Regions from separate parts of the Streptomyces pimonensis genome, predicted to be linked through region 3. Evidence: riboswitches for the same ligand, from Rfam matches in the RefSeq annotation. Region 3 holds a riboswitch; each other region holds the start of a gene.
The links. A riboswitch is a leader RNA that binds a small molecule or an ion and turns the genes downstream of it on or off. The one in region 3 is predicted to bind cobalamin.
Positions count from the first base shown of each region.

Region 1: it holds a riboswitch for cobalamin, as region 3 does, so the genes downstream of both, KYY02_RS30530 (ABC transporter substrate-binding protein) here and KYY02_RS18730 (cobalamin biosynthesis protein) in region 3, are expected to answer to the same signal.
Region 2: it holds a riboswitch for cobalamin, as region 3 does, so the genes downstream of both, KYY02_RS22070 (energy-coupling factor ABC transporter permease) here and KYY02_RS18730 (cobalamin biosynthesis protein) in region 3, are expected to answer to the same signal.

Region 1 is NZ_JAHWZY010000049.1:34,670-42,258, reverse strand. Features, by position in the region: gene KYY02_RS30540 (ABC transporter ATP-binding protein) at 353-1,231, opposite strand; gene KYY02_RS30535 (FecCD family ABC transporter permease) at 1,228-2,292, opposite strand; gene KYY02_RS30530 (ABC transporter substrate-binding protein) at 2,289-3,329, opposite strand; cobalamin riboswitch at 3,393-3,523, opposite strand; gene KYY02_RS30525 (beta-xylosidase family glycoside hydrolase) at 3,856-4,128, opposite strand; gene KYY02_RS30520 (hypothetical protein) at 4,388-4,810, shown strand; gene KYY02_RS30515 (hypothetical protein) at 4,800-5,474, shown strand; gene KYY02_RS30510 (putative T7SS-secreted protein) at 5,477-7,589, shown strand, end outside.
Region 2 is NZ_JAHWZY010000023.1:6,076-13,664, reverse strand. Features, by position in the region: gene KYY02_RS22075 (ABC transporter substrate-binding protein) at 1-1,062, opposite strand, end outside; cobalamin riboswitch at 1,263-1,445, shown strand; gene KYY02_RS22070 (energy-coupling factor ABC transporter permease) at 1,476-2,201, shown strand; gene KYY02_RS22065 (energy-coupling factor ABC transporter substrate-binding protein) at 2,198-2,707, shown strand; gene cbiQ (cobalt ECF transporter T component CbiQ) at 2,714-3,463, shown strand; gene KYY02_RS22055 (energy-coupling factor ABC transporter ATP-binding protein) at 3,460-4,293, shown strand; gene KYY02_RS22050 (DNA repair ATPase) at 4,313-7,589, opposite strand, start outside.
Region 3 is NZ_JAHWZY010000017.1:90,565-98,153, forward strand. Features, by position in the region: gene cobN (cobaltochelatase subunit CobN) at 1-1,575, opposite strand, end outside; gene KYY02_RS18725 (cobyric acid synthase) at 1,572-3,083, opposite strand; gene KYY02_RS18730 (cobalamin biosynthesis protein) at 3,080-4,021, opposite strand; cobalamin riboswitch at 4,144-4,281, opposite strand; gene KYY02_RS18735 (hypothetical protein) at 4,436-4,657, opposite strand; gene KYY02_RS18740 (inorganic phosphate transporter) at 4,698-5,951, opposite strand; gene KYY02_RS18745 (class II aldolase/adducin family protein) at 6,114-6,809, shown strand; gene KYY02_RS18750 (alpha/beta hydrolase) at 7,010-7,589, shown strand, end outside.

The DNA of each region.
Region 1 (7,589 bases), on a different contig from region 3:
CGGCCGCGCAGCCGCAGGTGCCGGGCGTACCAGTTGGCCTCACGCAGCCGCCGGAGAACGTAGTCGGACACCTTCGTGCTGGCCATGCAGGCTCCCTTTCCGATGCCGTCGGCGAACGACCGCCCCCGGCGCCGGGACGCGTGGGGCACGACACACCATGGGTAACCGTGCTGGTGTGCGGGAAACGTCGCCCCGCGAAGCCCGGTCCGGACGCGCGGTCGTCGGCTTGGACCAACGACATCGGCCACGGTGACCCGGTCCGCGACGGCCCCGGCCGAACCACGACCGTGGTGCGGTCCGCAGGCGGACCGCACGCTCCCCGCGGACTCCGTCGCCCGGGCGCCGGCCGTCGTCAGTTCCCGGCCACCGTGCCCAGGAAGCGGATGTGCGGCCGGTCGCCGGGGCCGGGGCGGGTGACCGCGGCGCGTACGCCGTAGACGTCGGCGATCAGGGACTCGGTCAGCGTGCCGCCCGGGGTGCCGGCGGCGACCGCCCGGCCCTGCCGGAGCACGACGACCTGGTCGCAGTACATGGCCGCCAGGTTCAGGTCGTGCAGGGCGACGACGCTGGTGACGGGCAGCTCGGCGACCAGGTTCAGCAGGTCGAGCTGGTGCTGGATGTCGAGGTGGTTGGTCGGTTCGTCCAGCAGCAGCTCGCGCGGTTCCTGGGCCAGGGCGCGGGCGATCTGCACGCGCTGCCGCTCGCCGCCGGAGAGCGTGTGCCAGGGCTGGTCGGCGCGGTCGGCGAGGCCGGTGCGCTCCAGGGCGGTGCGCACGGCCTCCTCGTCCGCCGCGGTCGCGGGGGTCCAGGCGCGGCGGTGCGGGATGCGGCCGAGGCGTACGACGTCGAGGACGGTCAGCTCGACGAGGGTGTCGGCGTGCTGCTCGACGACGGCCACGCGCCGGGCCACGGACCGGCGGCCCCAGTCGCCGAGGGGACGCCCGTCGAGGGTGACGACGCCGGAGGCGGGGGCGAGGACGCCGGCCAGCAGCCGCAGCAGCGTCGACTTCCCCGAGCCGTTGGGGCCGAGCAGCCCGGTCACGGAGCCGGGGCGGGGAGCGAGGCTCACGCCGTCGAGGATCAGCCGTCCGTCGACGCCGCGGCTCACGCGGTCGGCGGCGAGGGTGGGCGACCCGGCGGGCGGCTCCCCGGTGGACGCCTGTCCGGCGGTCGCCCGCCCGGGGCCGGGGCGCCGGGCGACCCCGTCCCGCCGCTGGGCGCCGGCCGTCATCGCATCCTCCTCGTGCGGTACAGCACCAGGACGAACGCCGGGACGCCGACCAGCGAGGTCACCACGCCCACCGGCACCTCCCGGGGATCGAGGACGGTACGGGCCAGGGTGTCGGCCCAGACCAGGAACACCGCCCCGGCGAGCGCGGTGACCGGCAGCAGCCGGGCGTGCCCCGGGCCGACGAGGGCGCGGGCGGCGTGCGGCAGGACCAGGCCGACGAAGCCGATCGCACCGGCCGAGCTGACCAGCGCGGCGGTCAGCAGCGCGGTCACGCACAGCAGCACCAGTCGGGTCCGGGCGACCGCGACCCCGAGGGTCGCCGCGGCGTTCCGGCCGAAGGCGAAGGCGTCCAGGGTGCGTGCGTGCCCCAGGCACACCACGAGGGCGAGCGCCAGGACGGCCAGGCACAGCCCCACCTCGGTCCAGCCGGCCCCGCCGAGCGACCCGAGCAGCCAGAACAGCACGCCCCGGGTGGTCTCCGCGTCGGCCGTCGTCGTCACCACGAACGAGGTCAGGGCGGAGAACAGCTGCATCGCGGCCACTCCGGACAGCACCACGCGGTCCGTCGTCCCGCCGAGCGTGTGGCTGAGCAGCAGCACCAGCGCGAACGAGCCCACCGCGCCCACGAACGCGCCGCCGGAGACGGACAGGACACCGCCGCCGGCGCCGAGGACGATCACGACGACGGCGCCGGTCGACGCCCCGGAGGAGACGCCCAGGACGAAGGGGTCGGCGAGCGGGTTGCGCAGCAACGACTGCATCACCGCGCCGCACACGGCGAGCCCGGCACCGCACACCGCCGCGAGCAGGGTGCGCGGCAGCCGCAGGTTCCAGACGATGCCCTCCCGGATCGGGGTCAGCTCCGTCGTGCCCCACCCCAGACGGGAGGCGACCACCGACCAGGCGTCGCCGACACCGATGTCCGCCGGGCCGATGGTGATGGCCACGGCGACGGACGCGGCGAGCACCGCCAGCCCGGCGCCCAGGCCGGCCACGCCGCGCAGCGCACCCGCGGCGCCCCGCGGCGGGCGGGCCGGGGAGGACCGCGGCGTGGTGGTCATCCGGCGAGCCCGTACTCGCGCAGCGCGGCGGCCACCTTCTCCACGCCCTCGACGGTGCGGATCGTCGGGTTCATGGCCTGCCCGCTGAGCAGCACGTACCGCTTCTCCCTCACCGCCTCCATGTTCCTCGTCGCCGGGTTCGACTCCAGGAACGCGATCTTCTTCTCGGCCGACTCGGCGGTCTGCGACCTGCGGGTGAGGTCGCCGATGACGAGCACGTCGGGGTCGCGGTCGGCGACGGTCTCCCAGTTGATCTGGGGCCATTCCTGCGTGGTGTCGTCGAAGACGTTCTTCGCGCCGAGCGCGTTCGTGATGACGCCGGGCGCACCGCAGCAGCCCGCCATGTAGGGGGACTCCTGGTTCGCGAACCAGTACAGCACGGTGGTGTCCCCCGCGCGGATCCCGGACGCGGCCTCCGCCACCCGGCTCCCCAGCCGGGCGACCAGCCTCTCGCCCCGTTCCTCCACCCCGAAGACCCGCGCCAGTTCCCGCACCTCGCGGTGGACGGTGTCCATGGTCAGGGGCTTCGTCCGCGAGCCGTCGCCGTCGCCGCTGTTGTCCTTGCCCTCGCAGTCGGCGGGCGAGAGGTACGTGGGCACGCCGAGCTCCTCGAACCTGTCGCGGGGGGCCACCCCGCCCTTGCCCAGGGTGGAGGCGAAGGAGGAGGCCACGAAGTCCGGTTCGACGTCCAGGACCCGCTCGAACGACGGCTGGTCGTCGGCCAGCCGGGGCACCTTCGCGGCGGCCCGCTCCAGTCCCTTCATGACCGGGTCGGTCCAGGTGGCCGTCCCCACCATGCGGTCGGCCAGGCCGAGGGAGAGCAGGATCTCGGTGGTGCCCTGGTTCAGGGACACGGCCCGCTTCGGCGGGGCCCCGACCGTCACCTCCTGCCCGCAGTTGTCGAGCGTGACGGCCCGCGCTCCGGCGGGGGCGGGCTTTCCGGACGAGCCGGACCCCGCGCCGGAACCGCACGCGGTGAGCAACAGCGCCCCGGTCAGGAGCAGGACGGAACAGCGGGCGGGACGTGGCAGATGCACGGTGGCGGCTTCCTCAACGTCAGGACCCATACGCGGGGCCCGTGCGGACGATCGGTCGCCAGCAGGTCTTCGGACTCGGGATCACCCCGGCGGAACGCCTTCCCGGACCCGGTTGTGACCGTCGTCCAGTGGCTGCTGCCCCGCCCGTCACCCTCACCGCTGCGCGTCAGTTCCGGGCTCCCACCGGATTCCCTGACCCGTGCACGCGGAAGGCCGTGTGCACGGGTTCGACTGGCGTTCGGAAGCTACCACAGCCCCGCGGGTGCGGCCCGAAGCACCCGTCCCGGGCTCCGGGCGCACGCGTCCGCCGGCCTGCGGCGGGCGGCTGCCGAGGCCCCGTGCCCGGCCGGTACGGCCGCCTTCGGGCAGGGCGACGGAGCCGTCGCACCGCGCCCCGGTGACCACGGCGGGCAGTCCCTCCCCGGCCCCGGCCATCCCCTGAACCACCGGCCGCCGCAGGCCGGCACAGCCCGCTGGACCACGGCTCCGCCCTCGAAGGGTCTTCCCGGGGGCGCGTCATACGACGTCAACGGAGCGCGCGCCAGGCCGCCTCGTCGAAATCGGCGGGCAGACCGCCCCCGGTGAGGTCCCAGGCCCACAGGCCGGCGAACGCGCCGGTGAGGCCGAGGGCCCGGATCCGGCCGTCCTCGAACTCCTCGGCGTGCTCGTCGGACAGGACGGTGGCGTCGAGGGGCGGTCCGACGGGGTGCCAGTCGGCGCCCACGCGCAGCGCGGACGGATCAGGGTGCGAACCCGGCAGGACCGGATTGCGGATGATCTGGGCGGTTGACTGCCGCATGCGCCTCGTGTGCCTCTCGAACCCTGGACGACCGCACCGTGGAAGCACGGACCGTGATGTCGAACGCGCTTGCGTTCAAGTGGTGGAGGCGCCGGCGGACACCGGCCACGCCACGGTCCGCCGTGCCGGCCGACAGACCGTGGCCACAGGTCCGTCCGCGCCCGCGCCGCGTCCTCACGGGACATGAGAACCGTCACCCCGGCCCCGCGCGTCATGGCCTACGGTCTCATCAGGCATCGTCCGGAACGAGGGAGGGGTCGTGGAGCAGCCCAGGACGGCGTTGGCCGAGCGGATCGCCGAGCGGCGGGCGGGGGTCGGCGACCCCCGGGCGCTGGTCGGCGAGATGCGCAGGACGGTCCTGCTGGTCCCGTCCGTCGACGGGCGCCTGTGGAGCGCGCGTTCGGGCGGGGTGCGGTGGGTGTGCGCCTTCACGGACGAGACGGCGCTGGCCCGGTTCGCGCTTGTTCACGGGCCGGGGGAGCGGCCGGTGGAGTACGCCGCGCTGCTGGGCGCGCGCATCGTGGACGAGATCGTGCCGGGCCTGGGAGAGCCCGCCGGCCTCGCCGTGGACATCGCCACCGAGGACGGGTCGATGTTCTTCCCGCCGGTCACCGGGATCGTTCCGGACGGGGCCGCCGTCGATGCCGGGACGGCCGGGGAGGAGCGTGGTCGTGGGCGGTGACGGGCTGGACCTGAGCTTCGACGAGGCGTCGGTGGCGAAGTTCACGCAGGGTGTGGGCGCCACCATCGACGGGCTGGGCGACCTGGGCGGCGCGACCGGCTCGGTGATGGGCAAGGGCTTCTCCCAGTTGTCGATGACGGGGATGGAGGCCGGGCACCACGGGCTGTCGGTCGATTTCGAGGACTTCTGCGAGCGCTGGGAGTGGGGCGTGCGCGCCCTGGTGCACGACGCCAGCGAGCTCGCGGACCGGCTCGGTCTGGCGGCCGGCACGCAGTGGGAGCACGACCAGTACGTCGAGGGGGCGCTGAAGGTGGGGGTCAACTCCGTGGCGGGTGGCAATCCGCACGCCTCCGAGGAGGAGATCACCCGACAGGGCTGGGGCGAGGTGTTCACGCCGGACGCCCTGGACCCGGACTGGAGTGCCGGGTCGTGGGACCGGGCGGGCCAGGAGATGGAGCAGACCTGGAAGGACACCGGCCGGACGCTGCTCACGGAGGGACAGGGCGGCCGGCGGTCGGAGATGCTCAACGAGGCGCTGGGCGTCGACGAGCAGGAGTGGGACCGGGCGCTGGACGAGACGTTCGGTCCCTCGCCCGAGGAACGCGCCCGGCAGGCGCAGCAGCAGGGTGGACAGGGCGGGCCGGGCGACGGCGGGGGTGACTGAACGTGGGCATCGGCGACTTCATCAAGGACATCACGCCGGACTCGGTCGAGGACGCGGTCGAGGACGGTGTCGAGTGGGTCGGCGACCGGGTCGAGGGCGCGGGGAACTGGACCGCGGACCGGCTGGACGACGTCGGCTGGGAGTCCGGCGCGGACTGGGTGCGCGAGCAGTCGCGCTCGGTCGCGAACCGGATGGGCGCCGAGGTCGACGAGCTGGACCTCGGGCAGACCGAGGACAAGACCAAGCTCATCTACGGCAGTCCGGAGAAGATCCGCTCCACCGCCGGGAAACTCCGCGCCTTCCGGAAGGCGTTCGACGACGCCGGCGAGGGGCTGAAGGGCCTGGACTCCTCCCGGCTCGAGGGCAAGGCGGCCGAGGCGCTGCGCACGGCGGTGAGCACCCAGCCGCCCAAGTGGTTCAGGGGCGCCGACGCCTGTGAGGAGGCGGCCGCCGCGCTGGAGTCGTTCGCCTCCACCGTGACCTGGGCACAGGGGCAGGCGCAGACGGCGATCGAGAAGTGGAAGGACGGGGTCGAGGCGTCCGAGGACGCCGCCGACGCCCACCGCGAGAAGGTCGACGGCTACAACAGGGCCGTCGAGCGCTACAACGCCCAGCCCCCGGAGCAGCGCGACCCGTCCACGCTGCCGCCCCGCCCCGCCGCCACGTTCCAGGACCCGGGCAGGAAGCTGATGCAGGAGGCCCAGGAGATCCTCGCCGACGCCCGCGAGCAGCGGAACACGGCCGCGGAGACCGCCCGCAGCGCCGTCCGCGCGGCGCGGGACCTGGCCCCCGAGAAGCCGTCGTACGCGCAGCAGGCGGGTGACGGCCTGCGGGAGTGGCAGATCATGGGCGACCACGTCCGCGGCGGGATCATCAAGGGCAGCGCGGGGCTGGTGAACTTCGTGCGCGGGATCAACCCGCTGGACCCGTACAACATCACCCACCCCGCCGAGTACGCCACGAACCTCAACAACCTGGCCTCCGGCCTGGTGCTGGCCGCCAACGACCCGGTGGGCACCGGCAGGCAGATGGTCGGCGACTTCATGAAGGACCCCTACGAGGGCTTCGGCCGGCTCGTCCCCGACCTCGCGCTGACCGCGGCCACCGGCGGGGGCGGCGCCGCGGTCAAGAGCGTGCGCATCGCCGCGGACGCCGCCGACGCCGCCCGTCTCCGCAACCTGGTCGACGACGCCCCCGGCGGCACCCACGACCGCCCCGACGGCACCCGCACCACCGACGGCACCGACCCCGTCGACCTCGCCTCGGGCCGGATGTTCCTGCCCCAGACGGATGTGGAGATCCCCGGCATCCTGCCGCTGGTGTTCACCCGGCGCACCGAGTCCGGCTGCACGGCCGGCCGCTTCCTGGGGCCGTCCTGGACGTCCACCGTCGACGAGCGCCTGGAGATCGACCCGGTCGGCGTCGTCCACGCCGGCGCCGACGGCCTCCTGATCACCTATCCGCACCCGGTCCCCGGCACCCCCGCCCGCCCCGACTCCGGCACCGCCCGCACCCTGCTGGCCCGCGACGGGGACGGCGACTACACGCTCACCGACCCCGACACCGGCCTGACCCGCCACTTCACCGCCCCGCCCGGCGTCGAACCCGGCGGCGACGGAACCGCCTGGCTGACGTCCCTCACCGACCGCAACGGCCACACCGTCACCGTCGACCGCGCCGACGACGGCCTGCCGCTGGCCCTGGTCCACTCGGCCGGCCACCAGGTGAAGCTGACCTGCGCCGACGGCCGGATCACCGCCCTCTTGCTGGCCGGCGCGGGCGAGGACGGCACCGACCTGCCGCTGATGGCCTACGGCTACGAAGGCGGCGACCTCGCCACCGCCACCAAGCCCTCCGGCGCCACCACCGCCTTCGTCTACGACGACCACCGCCGCGTCACCGCCTGGATCGATTCCAACGGAAGCCGCTACGACTACGTCTACGACGACCGCGACCGCGTCGTCGCCGAGGGCGGCGAGGCCGGCCACGTCCAGATCACCCTCGCCTACACCGAACCCGACCCCGAAACCGGCCACCGCACCACCACGCTCACCACCGCCGACGGCCGCACCACCCGCCACCTCGTCGACCACCGCTGCCGGGTGATCGCCACGA
Region 2 (7,589 bases), on a different contig from region 3:
GCCGTCCTCACCGGTCCTCCAGCCGGCCTCGTCGAGGATGCTCCCGGCCTCGTCGAGGTCCTGGGGGCGGTCGATGCCCTTGGCGTACCAGGGGTCGTCGACGGGCAGCGGGCCGTAGGCGGGGCGGCCGGCGCCGTCGAGGATCTTGTCGACCATGGCCTCGCGGTCCACGGCGAGGTCCAGGGCGCGGCGGATCGCGGTGTCGCCGGCGACCGGGTTGCCGGTGGGGAGGGTGACGGCGCGGAAGTCGTACGACGTCGCCCGGTACGTCTTCTTGCCGTCGTCGCTCTTGAAGGTGGCGGCGAGGTTGGGCGGGAGGGTCGCGCCGTCGAGGTCGCCCGAGCGCAGCCGGGTGGCGCGGACGTCGTCGTCGGCGATGATCGCCATGGTGAGCTTCTCCACCTCCGGGGCGCCGCCCCAGTAGTGCGGATTGGCCTTGAAGGTGAGCTTCTCGCCCTTGCTCCAGTCGGTGAGGACGTACGGTCCGGTGCCGACCGGCTTCGTGTTGAAGGAGCCGGTGTTGGGGTCCTGCCCGCCCGCGACGTGCTCGGGGACGACGGGCAGCACCGTGCGGGCGGCGAAGGCCGCGTAGGGGTAGTCGAGGGTGAAGACGACCTTGTCGTCGCCGTCCGCCTCGACCTCTTTGATCGCGTCCAGTTCGCTCCTGGCGGTGTTGTTGGTCCTGTCGTCCAGCACGGTCTCGTACGTGAAGACCACGTCGTCGGCGGTCAGCGGCTCGCCGTCGCTGAACTTCACGCCGTCGCGCAGGGTGTACGTATAGGTACGGCCGCCGTCGGTGACCTCGGGGAGGGCCTTCGCCAGCGCGGGCTTCAGCTCCATGTCCGCGCCGCGGGCGAGGAGCCCGTCGAAGATCTTGGAGTTGCCGTCCTTGCCGTAGCCGAGCAGGGGGCTGAGGGTGTCCGGTTCGGACGGGACCCCGATCACGACGGAGTCGGCGGACGCCCCGCCGCCCGCGCCGCCGTCGCCCGGCGCCGAGCAGGCGGCGACCGCACCGGCCATCGCGACCGCGGCGGCGGCCCCCCGTATTCGTCGGGTCGTCATCGAACCTCACTCCATGTTGCCCGGAAACCGTTGTTGCATATTAATTGCAGCAAGGTGCTGCCCAGAACGGCGGCCCCTCACTCCCCGCCTTTGCGGGAAGCTCCGCTCCTGTCGGGCACGCAGGTGTGCGCCCGGTCGCGAGCCGCCGGGCGCCGTCCGCGCGCCCCCGACGGCCGCTTGTCACCGGACCGGAACGGGCACTACTGTCACCACGCCTTGGTGACGGGAAATCGGTGCGATACCGGTGCGGCCCTCGCCACTGTGATCGGGAAGTCCGGCTCCAGTCCTCACGGACGGCCACTGGGTCCCTCGGGGCCCGGGAAGGCGGGGCACGGACGGTGGTACCCGTCAGCCAGGAGACCGGCCAAGGCGCGTCAACCATCCACGAGGTGCTGGAGAGGGTCTGCTGAGCCATGCACATCGCCGAGGGTTTCCTGCCTCCGGCGCACGCGGCCGCCTGGGGCGTCGCGTCGGCGCCGTTCCTCGTCCACGGAGCCCGGTCGCTCGTCCGTGACGTCAGGGAACATCCCGAGAGCACACTGCTGCTGGGCGCGTCGGGAGCGTTCACGTTCGTGCTGTCCGCGCTGAAACTGCCGTCGGTCACCGGGAGTTGCTCCCACCCCACCGGCACGGGTCTGGGCGCAATCCTGTTCCGGCCGCCGGTGATGGCGGTGCTGGGCACCATCACCCTGCTGTTCCAGGCGCTGCTGCTCGCCCACGGCGGGCTGACCACCCTGGGCGCCAACGTCTTCTCGATGGCGGTCGTCGGCCCCTGGGCCGGGTACGGGGTCTACCGGCTGCTGCGCCGCTGCGACGTGCCGCTGATGGTGGCGGTGTTCTTCGGCGCGTTCGTCGCCGACCTGTCGACGTACTGCGTGACGAGCGTGCAGCTGGCGCTCGCCTTCCCCGACCCCGGCAGCGGGTTCCTGGGAGCGCTGGGCAAGTTCGGCTCCGTCTTCGCCGTGACGCAGATCCCGCTCGCGGTGAGCGAGGGGCTGCTGACCGTGCTGGTGATGCGCATGCTGGTGCAGTCGGGCAAGGCGGAGCTGACGCGGCTCGGGGTGCTGGTCGCCTCGGTGGCCGGACGGGGGACCGCGAACCCGGCGGAGGCGGCGGACTCGGCGGAGGCGGCCCGATGAGCCGCAACGCCAGGATCAACACGCTGCTGCTGGTGCTCGTGGCCGCGCTCGCCGTGATCCCGCTGGTGTTCGGGCTCGGCGACCACAAGGAGGAGCCGTTCGCGGGCGCGGACGCCGAGGCGGAGACCGCGATCACCGAGATCGACCCGGACTACGAGCCCTGGTTCTCGCCGCTGTACGAACCGCCGTCCGGCGAGATCGAGTCGGCACTGTTCGCCCTCCAGGCCGCGCTCGGCGCGGGCGTCCTCGGGTACTGCTTCGGGGTGCGGCGCGGGCGGCGGCAGGGGGAGGCGCGGGCGCTCGCCGCGGCGGAGACCGGCCCGGGACCGGGTGCCGGTGCGGACGCCGCCACTGCCGACAGCCGGCCGGGCGGCGCGACGGGACGGGACGCCGTCGGCGGACCGGCCACCGCACAGGACGGCGACGGCCCCGCGGCCGGTGACGGATTCCGGACCGGGGCCGGCCCCGGTCCGGGCGGCGGGGCCGCGCCCCGGCGGCGGGACTGACACCACGTGCTGCCGATCGACGCGGCGGCGCACAGCAGCCGCTGGCGCCGCCGTCATCCCGTGGACAAGGCGGTGCTGGGACTGGGCCTCACCGTGCTGGCGATCTCGCTGCCGCCGTGGCCGGGCGCCGCCCTGGTACTGGTGACGGCGCTCGCGGTGCTGCTCGGCCCGGCCGGGGTGCCGGGCCGGCGGCTGTGGCGGGCGTACCGGGTGCCGCTGGGTTTCTGCGTCACCGGAGCGCTGACGCTGCTGGTGCGGGTGGGCGGGCCGGGCGGGTTCGTGTCCTGGGCCGAGGACGGGCCGCCACGCGCCGGGGAGGTGCTGCTGCGCACGTCGGCGGCCTCGCTGGGCGTCCTGCTGTTCGCCTTCACCACACCGATGTCCGACCTGCTGCCGCGCCTGGTGCGGGCCGGGGTACCGGCCCCGCTCGTGGACGTGGCGCTGGTGACGTACCGGATGAGCTTCCTGCTGCTGGACTCGGTGCGCCGCGTCCGGGAGGCGCAGGCGGCCCGGCTCGGGCACACCACCCGGGCGGCGGCGTGGCGTTCGCTGGGCGGGCTCGGCGCGACCGCGTTCGTCCGGTCCTTCGACCGGGCGGCGCGGCTGCAGGCCGGGCTCGCCGGGCGCGGCTACGACGGCACCCTGCGCGTGCTGGTGCCCGAAGTCCGCGTCTCCGTCCGGTTCACGGCGCTGAGCGTGGCGCTGCTGGCGGCGCTGGCCGCCCTCGCCCTCCTACTGGAAAGGCCGTTGTCGTGAGCGGGACCGTCCTGGTGGCCCTGCGGGGCGCGTCGTTCGCGTACGAGGACGGCCCGCCCGTGCTCAGCGGCCTGGACTTCGAGGTGCGCGAGGGGCGCGCGCTGGCGCTGCTGGGACGCAACGGCAGCGGCAAGACGACGCTGATGCGGCTGCTGAGCGGGGGACTGCGTCCGGACGGAGGCGAGTTGACCGTCGAGGGGCGACCGGTCCGCTACCACCGCAAGGGCCTGACGGCGCTGCGCACCACCGTGCAGCTGGTGGTGCAGGACCCCGACGACCAGTTGTTCGCCGCGTCCGTCGGACAGGACGTGTCCTTCGGCCCGCTGAACCTCGGCCTGCCCGACGCGGAGGTGCGCGCCCGGGTGGCGGAGGCGCTGGCCGCGCTGGACATCGCCGCCCTCGCCGACCGTCCCACACACCTGCTGTCCTACGGGCAGCGCAAGCGGACGGCGATCGCGGGCGCGGTCGCGATGCGGCCCCGTGTCCTGGTCCTCGACGAACCGACGGCGGGCCTGGACCCCGACGGCCAGGAACGCCTTCTGGCGACCCTCGACGGCCTGCGCGAGAACGGTACGACGGTCGTCATGGCCACCCACGACGTGGACCTGGCCCTGCGCTGGGCCGATGACGCGGCCCTGCTCACCCCGTCCGGCGCGCACACCGGACCCGCGGCCGACATGCTGGCCCGCACGGACCTCCTCACGACGGCGGGGCTGCGGCTGCCGTGGGGAGTGGCGGTCGGGAGGCTGCTGCGGGCCCGGGGGCTGCTGGCGGGCGGCGCCGCCAATCCGCGTACGCCGGAGGAGCTGGCGGCGCTGCAGGTGCTGTGAGGGGCCGACCGCGGCGGCCTCAGGCCCTGTCCCCCGGGTCGGCCGTGAGCTGTCGTAGGTCGGTGGCCCGGGTGATGGCCGACTCGACGGCGGCGATGCGGTCGCCGAGGAGGGAAAGGGCGGCGACCGCGCGGGCCAGGGCGTCCTCGTCGGGGCCGCCCAGGGCCACGGTGCGGACGTGGGCCGCCTTCAGCCCGGTCCAGCGGACCGCCTGGTCGGGGGTGAGGGTGCCGCGCAGTTCGGCGAGTTTGAGCAGGCTCGCCTCGGCTCCGGTGGTGAGGGTCTGGGCCTCGGCCGTGTAGTGGTCGTCGATGACGGCGGACAGCTCGGCGGCGTTCATGACGGGCTGGATCCGCTGGGCGATCTTGTTCATGTTGCGGTAGGAGCCCTGGAGCCGGAACGGCGGCTCGGTGCGGGCCTCGTCGGACTGGGCGGCGGAGGCGATGTAGGCGGCGTTGACGGCGAGGACCGTGCGGCGGGCGGTGAGCAGGTGGCGCAGCACCGCAAGGACGCGGTCCAGTTCGGTGGGGGCGTAGGGGTGGACGAGGCGGTCGGCGCGGGCGGTGGGGTCGTTCTCGGCGAGGCGGATCAGCAGGTCCAGGTCGGCGCGGTCGCGGCCGGCGAGCGGGGCGAGCACCGGGTTGGCGGTGAGGGCGTTCTCCACGAAGCTGAGCGCGAAGACGTCCTCCTTGCCGGTGAGGACGTCGCCGAGGTTCCACACGTCGGCGCGGTTGGCCAGCATGTCGGGGACCCGGAAGGTCTCGCCGGACTCGGTGTAGGGGTTGCCGGCCATGCAGACGGCGAACCGTTTCCCGCGCAGGTCGTAGGTGCGCGGCTCGCCCTCCCACACGCCCTCCATCCGGCGCGTGGCGTCGCACAGCGGGATGAACTTCTGCAGCAGTCCGGGCGAGGTGTGCTGGATGTCGTCGAGGTAAAGGAGGGTGTTGTTGCCGGCGGCCAGCGCGAAGTTGATCTTCTCGATCTCCTGGCGGGCGGTGGCGTTCGGCGCCTCGGCCGGGTCGAGCGAGGTGACCGCGTGGCCGAGCGCGGGGCCGCTGACCTTCACCAGGACCAGGCCCAGGCGGTCGGCGACGTACTCCATGAGGGTCGTCTTGCCGTAGCCGGGCGGGGAGACCAGCAGCAGCAGGCCGCCGGCGCCGGTGCGGCCCGACTCCCCCGTGGTGCCGAGCTGCTTGGCGAGGCTGTCGCCGACCAGCGGGAGGTAGACCTCGTCGACCAGACGGTTGCGGACGAACGACGACATCACGCGCGGCCGGTGGTCGTCCAGGCGCAGCCGGGTGCGCTCGGCGGTCACCAGGGCGGTGCGGCGGCGCTGGAAGGCGCGGAAGGCCGGTACGTGGCGCTCCCTGAACTCCTCGGTGCGGGCGAGGAATTCGTCCAGGCGGAGGGGGAGGCGGCGGTCGGTGATCCGGGGGTGGGTGCCGAGCAGGCCCTCCACCGTGACGGTCAGGGGTGCGTCGCACGTGTGGCGGGGGACGTCGGGGCAGAGTTCGGCTGCCACCGCCTCCGCGAGGTCGCCGGCGGTCAGCCGTTCCCCGGTGGACGCGGCGTACGCGGTCAGCCAGGCCTCGACCAGCTGGCGGCGGGCGGGGAGGTCGGTGAGGGCGGGGAGGTCGTCGTCGTAGGCCTCGGTGGTGACCTCGCGGCGGAAGGTGTCCAGGAGCGTGCGGATGCGGGCGCCGATGACGAATCCGTCGGGGCCGCTGGTCAGTTCGTCGAAGAGGTACGCGGCGCAGGCCTCCGGGCGGACGGGGGCGGCGGCGTCCCAGTCGCGTACGGCCCCGGCGAGCTCCGTTTGCAGCGCGCCGAGGGCGGGCGGGGGCCCGAAGGCGTCCCGGACGCGGGCCAGGGAGCGGGCGCGGCGGGTGAGGTCGGCGCGTTCCCCGTCCGTGGTGCCGTGCGCCCAGTACAGCAGGGCGTGGGCGCGGGCGGCGGGTTCGTGGCGCAGCAGGCCCGCGCCGTCGTACAGGGGCAGGACGGCGGTGAGGATCGCGGTGGCGTCGTGGTCGTGGACGCCCCGTTCGTACCCCTCGTCGTACGCCTCCTCTGCGGCCCGGCGGACCAGGGCGGCGAGGTCGTCGGCGCCGGTCAGGGCGGCGGAGCCGTTCTCGTGCAGCAGACGGGCGGCGAGGTGTTCGGCGCGGTAGACCTCGGGCGACTCGGACGGCAGGTGCCGGTTCCAGAGCGGGCGGTCGGCGAGAAGCGCGGGGTCGGTGACGGGGGCGCGGTAGTCGGTGCCGGTGAGGGCGAGCGCGAGACCGTCGCCGTGCGGGACGACGGTGAGGTCGAGCGGCTGGGTGGAGACGGCGAACCGGTGGCCGCCCAGGCGGATGGCGCGTCCGCCGTCCGCGTAGAGGTCGGTGCGGTCGCGCAGGGCACGGGCGGCCTCCTGCCGGGCGGAGCGCAGCCGGCCCTCGAGCTCCTCCGCCCGGACCCGGTCGCCGAGTCCGCGCAGTTCGCCGGCGGTGCGGCGGACCTTGGCGACGAGCGGGTCGGAGGCGAAGTAGGTGCTGACCGCGTCCGCGTCGGGGAGCGCGGCACAGCGCCGGGCGACCGTCTCCAGGACGCGGTCGGCGGCGGAGGCGAGCTGTTCGGCGCGGCGGGCGCGGGCGTCGGAGAGGCTCTGTTTGCGGGCGGAGAACGCCTCGTGGATCTCGGTGCGCCGGTCGGCGAGCTCACCGAGGACGTCGTCGAACTCGGCGAACCGGGATTCCAGGGACTCCAGTTGCGCCAGCACCCGGGTCAGCTGCTCGTCGCAGGCCTCCGGGGTGTGCGCCGCCGCGAGGGCGCCGGTGACCGTCTGGCCGAGCAGGGCGAGTTCGGCGGTGAAACCGGCGCGCGTCTCCCGGTCGAGGAGGGACCGGCGGCGGGCCTCGAGGGTGGCGCGGGCGCGGTTGACCCCGCCCGTCGCCTCGGCGATCCGCTCCAGGACGGCCGTGCGGACGGTGGCGTCGGCGATGTCGAGCCCGGTGACCACCTCGGTCACCGTGCCCAGTCCGTCGGCGAGTTCGTCCAGGCGGGCGGCGACCGGGGCGGCCTCGGCGGTGGTGGTGACCGCTTCCGCGTCGGCGACCAGCCGTTCGACGTCCGCGTGGTGGGCGGCGAAGGCGTCCTCGCGGGCCAGGAAGGCGATCGCGCGCTGCCCGAAGGAGGCGAGGTCGGCCTCGGCCCCCTCGGCGAGCGCGTCGATGCGGGCCCGGTCCGCGTACCGCATCTCCTTCAGGGTCAGCAGACGGCCCTGGGCGTGGCGGAGTTCGGTCAGTCCGGTGACCCAG
Region 3 (7,589 bases):
GCACCCGGCGCCCAGCCCCAGCCCCTTGCCCGGCAGCCACTCCATCGTGCCGTGCTTGCCCATGTGCACGATCGCGTCGGCGCCGAAGCTGTTCTCCAGCCAGCGGTAGGCCGCCATGTAGTGGTGCGAGGGCGGCATGTCGGGGTCGTGGTAGATCGCGATCGGGTTCTCCCCGAAGCCGCGCGGCGGCTGGATCATCACCACGACGTTCCCGAACCGCAGGCACGCCAGCACGATGTCGTCCCCGTCGACGTACAGCGACCCCGGCGGCTCGCCCCATGCCTGACGCATCCCGTCCCGCAGCTCCGGGTCCAGCTGCTCGAACCATGCCCGGTAGTCCGCCAGCGGCACCCGCGCGGGCGCGGCGGCCAGCTGCTCCTCGGTCAGCCACTCGACGTCGTGTCCGCCGGCCTCGATGAGCCGGTGGATCAGCTCGTCACCGCCGGAGGGGTAGCCGTCGACCGCGTACCCCGCCTCCCGCAGCGCGTCCAGCACCCGGACCGCCGACGCGGGCGTGTCCAGGCCGACCGCGTTGCCGACGCGGGAGTGCTTGGTCGGGTACGCGGTGAAGACGAGCGCGAGCTTCTTCCCGGCGTTCGGCTTGTGCCCCAGCCGGGCGTGCCGTACGGCGATCCCGGCCACCCGCGCGGCCCGCTCCGGATCGGCGACGTACACCGGGACGTCGTCGGGGCCCTGCTCCTTGAAGGAGAACGGGACGGTGATCAGCCGGCCGTCGAACTCGGGGATGGCGACCTGCATCGCCGCGTCCATGGGGGACAGGGCGGCGTCGGACTCCTCCCACGCGGCGCGCGAGGAGGTGAGGCAGAGCCCTTGCAGCACCGGCACGTCCAGGTCGGCGAGCGCCCCGATGTCCCAGGCCTCCTCGTCACCGCCCGCCGACGCCTGCGAGGCGTGCGTGCCGCCGGCCGCCAGCACGGTGGCGACCAGGGCGTCGGCCTCGGCCAGCAGCCCGTAGAGTTCCGGGTCGGCGCCGCGCAGCGAACCGCAGTACACGGGGAGGGCGTTGGCGCCCCGCGCCTCGATCGCGTCGCACAGCGTGTCCACGAAGGCGGTGTTGCCGCTCAGTTCGTGGGCGCGGTAGAACAGCACGCCGACCGTCGGGCGGCCCCGCTCCAGGGCACGCTCGCCGTGGACGCCGTACTCCGGCATCTTCCGCGGCTCCTCGAAGCCCTCGCCGGTCAGCAGCACGGTGTCCGACAGGAAACGGGCCAGTTCGGTGAGGTTGTCCGGGCCGCCCTCGACGAGGTACCGCAGCGCCTCCGCCACCACACCGGCCGGCACCGTCGACTCGGCCATGAGCTCCGCGTCCGGCACCGTCTCCCCGCCGAGCAGCACCGCGGGGATCCCGGACGCCTTCAGCGCCGCGAGCCCGTCCTCCCAGGCGCGCTTGCCGCCCAGCAGCCGTACGACGGCGAGGTCCGCCCCGTCCAGCAGCGCGGGCAGCTCGGCCGCCACGTCCACGCGGGTCGGGTTGCCGATCCGGTAGGGGGCGCCGGAGGCACGGGCCGCCAGCAGGTCCGTGTCGGCGGTCGACAACAACAACACAGTGCTCATGCGGGTGCTCCCGGTGGGATGAAGGGCAGTCCTTGCGGCGCGCCGGACTCGATGAGCCGCCACAGCGCGTCCGTGTCCGCGTGCTGTTCGATCAGGTCGCCGAGCCGGTCGAGCTGCTCCTCGCGCAGCGCGGCGAACGAGGTGTCGGGGGACGGTACGAAGCGGCGCCCCGCGGCGGCGGCCACCTCGCGCAGGAAGGCCCGCCGGAAACCGTCCGACTCCAGCGAGCCGTGCCAGTGCGTGCCCCAGGTCTGTCCGACCCGGCAGCCGTCCAGGAAGGGGTCTCCCCCCAGCACGTCGGCGACCCCGTGATGGATCTCGTACCCCTCGACGGGCTCCCCGAGCGCCCGGCCGGCGGGGCGGGTGAGCGTCTTCTCGTGGGCGAACCGCACCCGTACGGGCAGGACGCCGAGCCCGGCGACCCGGCCCCGCCGGCTCTCGACGTCGTCCTCGATGCGCTCCCCGAGCACCTGGAACCCGCCGCAGATCCCGAGCACCGGGCGTCCCTCGGCCGCCCGCCGCCGCAGCGCGTCCGCCAGCCCGCGCTCCCGCAGCCACTCCAGCGCCCGCACGGTGCCGCGCGTACCCGGCACCACCACGAGGTCGGCGTCGGCCAGCTCCTCGGGACGGTCCACGAACCGCACCACGACACCCGGCTCGGCGGCGAGCGCGTCCACGTCGGTGAAGTTGGACATCAGCGGCACCGCGCACACGGCGACCCGCAGCACGTCCTCACCGACCGGCGCGGCGACCACGGACTCCCGTACGGCGCCGCGCAGCGACACCCTGAGTCCGTCCTCCTCGTCGATGCCGAGCCCGTGCCGGAAGGGCAGCACGCCGTAGGTCCGCCGCCCGGTCAGGCCGCGCAGCATGTCGAGGCCCGGTTCCAGCAGCGACACGTCGCCCCGGAACTTGTTCACCAGGAACCCGGCGACCAGCTCCTGGTCCTCGGGGGAGAGCAGTGCGACGGTGCCGAAGAAGGACGCGAAGACGCCGCCCCGGTCGATGTCGCCGACCACGAGGACCGGCAGCCCGGCGTTCCGGGCGATCCCCATGTTCACGATGTCGGTGCGCCGCAGGTTGATCTCGGCCGGGCTGCCGGCCCCCTCACAGATCACCGCCTCATACGTGCCCCGCAACTGCTCCAGGCAGTCCAGCACCGTGCCGAGGAGCCGCTGCTGCCGCCCGCCGTGGTAGCCGCGCGCGCTCATCTCGCCGACCGGCCTGCCCAGCAGCACCACCTGGCTGGACCGCTCGCCGCCCGGCTTGAGCAGCACCGGGTTCATCAGCGCGGTCGGCTCGACCCGGCAGGCCTGGGCCTGCATGGCCTGCGCCCGCCCGATCTCGGCGCCCTCCCGCGTCACGAACGAGTTCAGCGACATGTTCTGCGCCTTGAACGGCGCGACCTTGACGCCCTGCCGCACCAGCCACCGGCAGATCCCGGCGGTCACCACGCTCTTGCCGGCGTCCGAGGTGGTCCCGGCGACCAGCAGCCCTCCGCCGCTCACGACGTACGTCCCTTCATGGCGCTCCGTGCGACGGCGCCGGCCGCGAGCGCGAGCCAGCCGACCCGCCGCGAGAGCCGTACCGCCCGGTCGATGTCGGACACGGCGACGGCACGTCCGCCGCCGTTGAGCACGGGCCGGTGCTCGACCCGCCCGCCGTAGGAGAGGGGTCCGCCGAGCCGCACGCCGAGCGCGCCCGCGAAGGACGCCTCGACGGGTCCGGCGTTGGGGCTCGGGTGCTCCGCCGCGTCCGCGCGCCACGCCCGCACGGACCCGCGCGGGTCCGGTCCCGCGAGCGCGGCGAGCACGGCGGTCAGCCGCGCCCCGGGCCACCCGGCGACGTCGTCGAGGCGGGCGGAGGCCCAGCCGTAGCGGCGGTAACGGGGGGACTTGTGGCCGACCATCGCGTCCAGTGTGTTGACGGCCCGGAACCCGAGCAGTCCCGGCACCCCGGCGACGGCGCCCCACACCAGCGCGCCCACCACGGCGTCGGAGGTGTTCTCGGCGACGGACTCGACCACCGCGCGGGCGATCCCGTCGGCGTCCAGGGCCTGCGGGTCCCGGCCGCACAGGTGCGGCAGCCGCGCCCGGGCCGCCTCGACGTCCCCGGCCTCCAGCGCCCGTCCGATGGCGCGGGCCTCCCGGGCCAGCGAGGTCCCGCCGACGACGGCCCAGGTGGCGACACCGGTCAGGGCGGCGGAGGCGGCGGGGGAGGAGCGTACGAGGCGTGCGGCCAGGCTCCCCAGCGCCACGGTCCCGCCGACGCACACGGCGGTGTGCATCGCGCCCCGGCCCCGGTCGTCCCGCCACAGCACCCGTTCCACGGCGGCCGCGGCCCGCCCGAAAGCGGCGACCGGATGCCCCCGGCGGGGATCGCCGAGCAACAGGTCGCCGAGGAGGCCGGCGGCGGCACCGTACGCGAACACGCGATCGGTACCCATGGGGTCAGCCGACCGCGGATCCGCAGGGGACGGCCCCCGGACGGGGCGGAGTGTCGCTGGTCGACCTCGGCAGGCAGCCGCGCATGGCGTTATGTCCTCACTCAGGGTGTCCACGCCCTGGTTCGACGAGACCGGCGGTGAGAGTTCCTGGCTCCCGGGATGTTCACCCCGGTGACAGTGGCGGGACCGCGCCGGAATCGCACCGGCTTCCTCTCCTGCCGCCGTAGTGGCTGAGGCAGTCCACCACGGCCCTGGAAGGGCCGTCAACTTGCCGTTGACCTGCGAGGCTGAAGTGTGCTGAGGCCCACAGGGGGACTCCGGTGGGTGAACCCCGGGAGGGGGTGCGTACACGCGGGCGGGCGGTGCGGGAGCCTCGGCTCCCGCACCGCCCGCCCGGACCGGTGCGGCCCGTGATCAGGCCATGATCAGGTAGATGCCGTACCCCACCGCCGCCGCGCACGCCGCGAAGCAGGCGTAGGCGCCGGTGACCGCCAGGGCCGCCGGCTGGCCCTGGGCGGCGGCCCGCTCGCGGCGGGAGAGGCCGTTGATGCCGAGAGTGAACAGGCCCACCAGGACCACGGTGACCACGAGGCTGACGCCGAAGACGGAGCCGAGGGCCGCCCAGTCGATCTTCATGGTGCTCTTCTTCCTTCGTACCGGGTCTGCCGGGTCGCGGTCAGACGGTGGTCGTGGCCGGCGGGGCCGCCGGGTCGGCGGGGGCCGGCGCCGGGATGGTGGCCGAGAGGTCGTCGGTCAGGGTGCCCGCCGGGGGCGGGGTCACCGCGGCCATCGCCTGCGTCACCACGCCGGACGGCTCCGCCTCCGGTGCCTCGTGGTCGTTGACGTTGGTGTGGTCGACGACCTCGCGCCGGGAGATCTTCCAGATCGCCGCACTGGAGGCGATCAGGAAGACGGCCACGAGGGCGGTGCCCCAGTCGCCGAAGCCGCAGACCCACTCGGCGAGCGCCGCGACCAGGGCCGCCGCCGGCAGTGTCAGACCCCAGGCGACGAACATCCGGGTGGCGGTCGACCAGCGGACGACGCCGCCCTTGCGGCCCAGGCCCGCGCCCATCACGGAACCGGAGACGGAATGCGTGGTGGAGAGGGAGAAGCCGAGGTGCGAGGAGGCCAGGATGACCGTCGCGGCGCTGGTCTGGGCGGCGAAGCCCTGCTGCGGCTGGAGGTCGGTCAGGCCCTTGCCCATGGTGCGGATGATGCGCCAGCCGCCGAGGTAGGTGCCGAGCGCGATGGCGATGCCCGCGGAGAGGATGACCCACATCGGGGGGTCGGAGTCGGGGGCGACGGCGCCGCCCGCGACCAGGGCGAGGGTGATGATGCCCATCGTCTTCTGGGCGTCGTTGGTGCCGTGGGCCAGGGAGACCAGGCCGGCGGAGGCGATCTGGCCGGCGCGGTAGCCCTTCTCGGAGGCCTTGCCGTCGGCCTTCCTGCCCAGGCGGTAGGTCAGCCGGGTCGCGAACATCGCGGCGACTCCGGCCACCAGCGGGGCGGCGATCGCGGGGATCAGGACCTTGGTGACCAGCACGTCGCCGTGCACCGCGCCGAGACCGGCGGAGGCGACGGCGGCGCCGATCAGACCGCCCATGAGGGCGTGCGAGGAACTGGACGGCAGACCGACCAGCCAGGTCAGGAGGTTCCAGAGGATCGCGCCCACCAGCGCGGCGAAGATGACCTCGGGACGGATGCCGGACTCGTCGACGAGTCCTTTGGAGATCGTGTTGGCGACCTCCACCGAGAGGAAGGCGCCCACGAGGTTGAGTACGGCGGACATGGCCACCGCGACCTTGGGCTTGAGAGCACCGGTCGAAATGGTCGTTGCCATCGCGTTCGCGGTGTCGTGGAAACCGTTCGTGAAATCGAACGCGAGTGCGGTTACCACCACAATCGCGAGGATCAGCGAGAAGCTTTCCATTTACCCAGGCAATCGTTCGAGGTCATTGGCTGGTCGAATGTAGGTAACCAGGATGAACGGAAGATGAACTGGAACGGGCATCGTGGTGACCGTAAGAGGGGGTGGAGACTCCGCCGGACGGCGGTGCCGCGACGAGGGAGGGTCGCCTGGCAGGATCGCGGCATGACTGAGCGGCGAGGGGACGTACGGGAAGCGGGGGGCGCCCGGGACGTGAGCGAGGAGGAGGCGCTCGCCTGGGCGGAACTCGTCGGGGCCGCGCGCAGGACCGTCGCGGACGGACTCGTCGTCGGCACCTCCGGCAACGTCTCGGTGCGGGTCGGCGAGACCGTCCTGGTCACGCCGTCGGGAGTGCCCTACGACCGGCTGGCGCCGGACGACGTGACGGGCGTCGACCTCACCGGCCGGCAGGTCCTCGGCTCGCTCGTCCCCACCAGCGAGCTGCCCATGCACCTCGCGGTGTACCGCACGACCGGCGCGCGCGCCGTCGTGCACACGCACGCCGTGCACGCGACGGCCGTCTCCACGCTCGTCGAGGAGCTGCCGCTGATCCACTACATGGCGGCGGCGCTCGGCGGGCCCGTCCGGGTCGCCCGCTACGCGACGTACGGTACGGACGAACTGGCCGAGAACATGCTCCGCGCGCTCGACGGCCGCACCGGCTGCCTCCTGCAGAACCACGGCACCGTCACCCACGGCGCGACCCTCGACCAGGCCTACGACCGCACGGCCCAGCTGGAGTGGATGTGCCGCCTCTGGCTGACCGCGTCCTCCGTCCCGGGTCTGTCCCCGCACCTGCTGACCCCGGAGCAGGTGACGGAGGTGGGGGAGCGGCTGCGGGGGTACGGGCAGCGGGGCTGAGGACGGCACCCGGTCCGTCCGGCGTCCGGAGACGGGGGCCGGGGCGCAGCCTCCGGGGACGGGAAGGGGCGGCGGGGGCGGAGCAACCCGCCCCGAACTCCCCGCCGGTGCGCCCGCGTCCCGCGGCCGGACGGACCCGCCGGCCCTGCGGTGCCCGCCCCCGCTGGCCGGGTACACGTTCCGACATGACACTGGAGAACGTGCGCACTGCCAGAGCGACGGCCGCTGCCGTCACCGCCGTGATAGGCGCCGGCGCCGCCGCGGTGGCCGTCGGCCGGTACGCCAGCGACGCCGCGCTCAGGACGTCCCCGGGCGGCCCCCTGCCCACCGACCCCGGCCTCACCGTCCACTCCACCGCCGCCGGCCAGATGGCCCTCACCAGGGACTTCACCACACTGCGGCCCGGACGCCACGGTCTCACCGGCGACGGCTTCCACGCGGTCGTCGGTCCCGTACTGCCCGGTGCCCCGGACTCCGCCGACACCGTCGTGCGCCGTCTCGAACGCGTGACGTACGGCACCCCGAAACCCGGCGACCGCGCCCGGCTCACCCCGAACCTGTACGTCGGCGACCCGGGCAGCGCCCTCGGCCTGGACCACACCGACCTCGAGGTTCCCGGCGAACTCGGCCCCCTGCCCGCATGGTTCGTCCCGGGAGCCCGGGACACCTGGGTGATCGCCGTCCACGGCCTCGGCGCCACCCGGGAGCACACCATGAACCTCATGGAGTTCCTGCACCGCCACCGCTTCCCGGTGCTCGCCCCCGCCTACCGGGGCGACC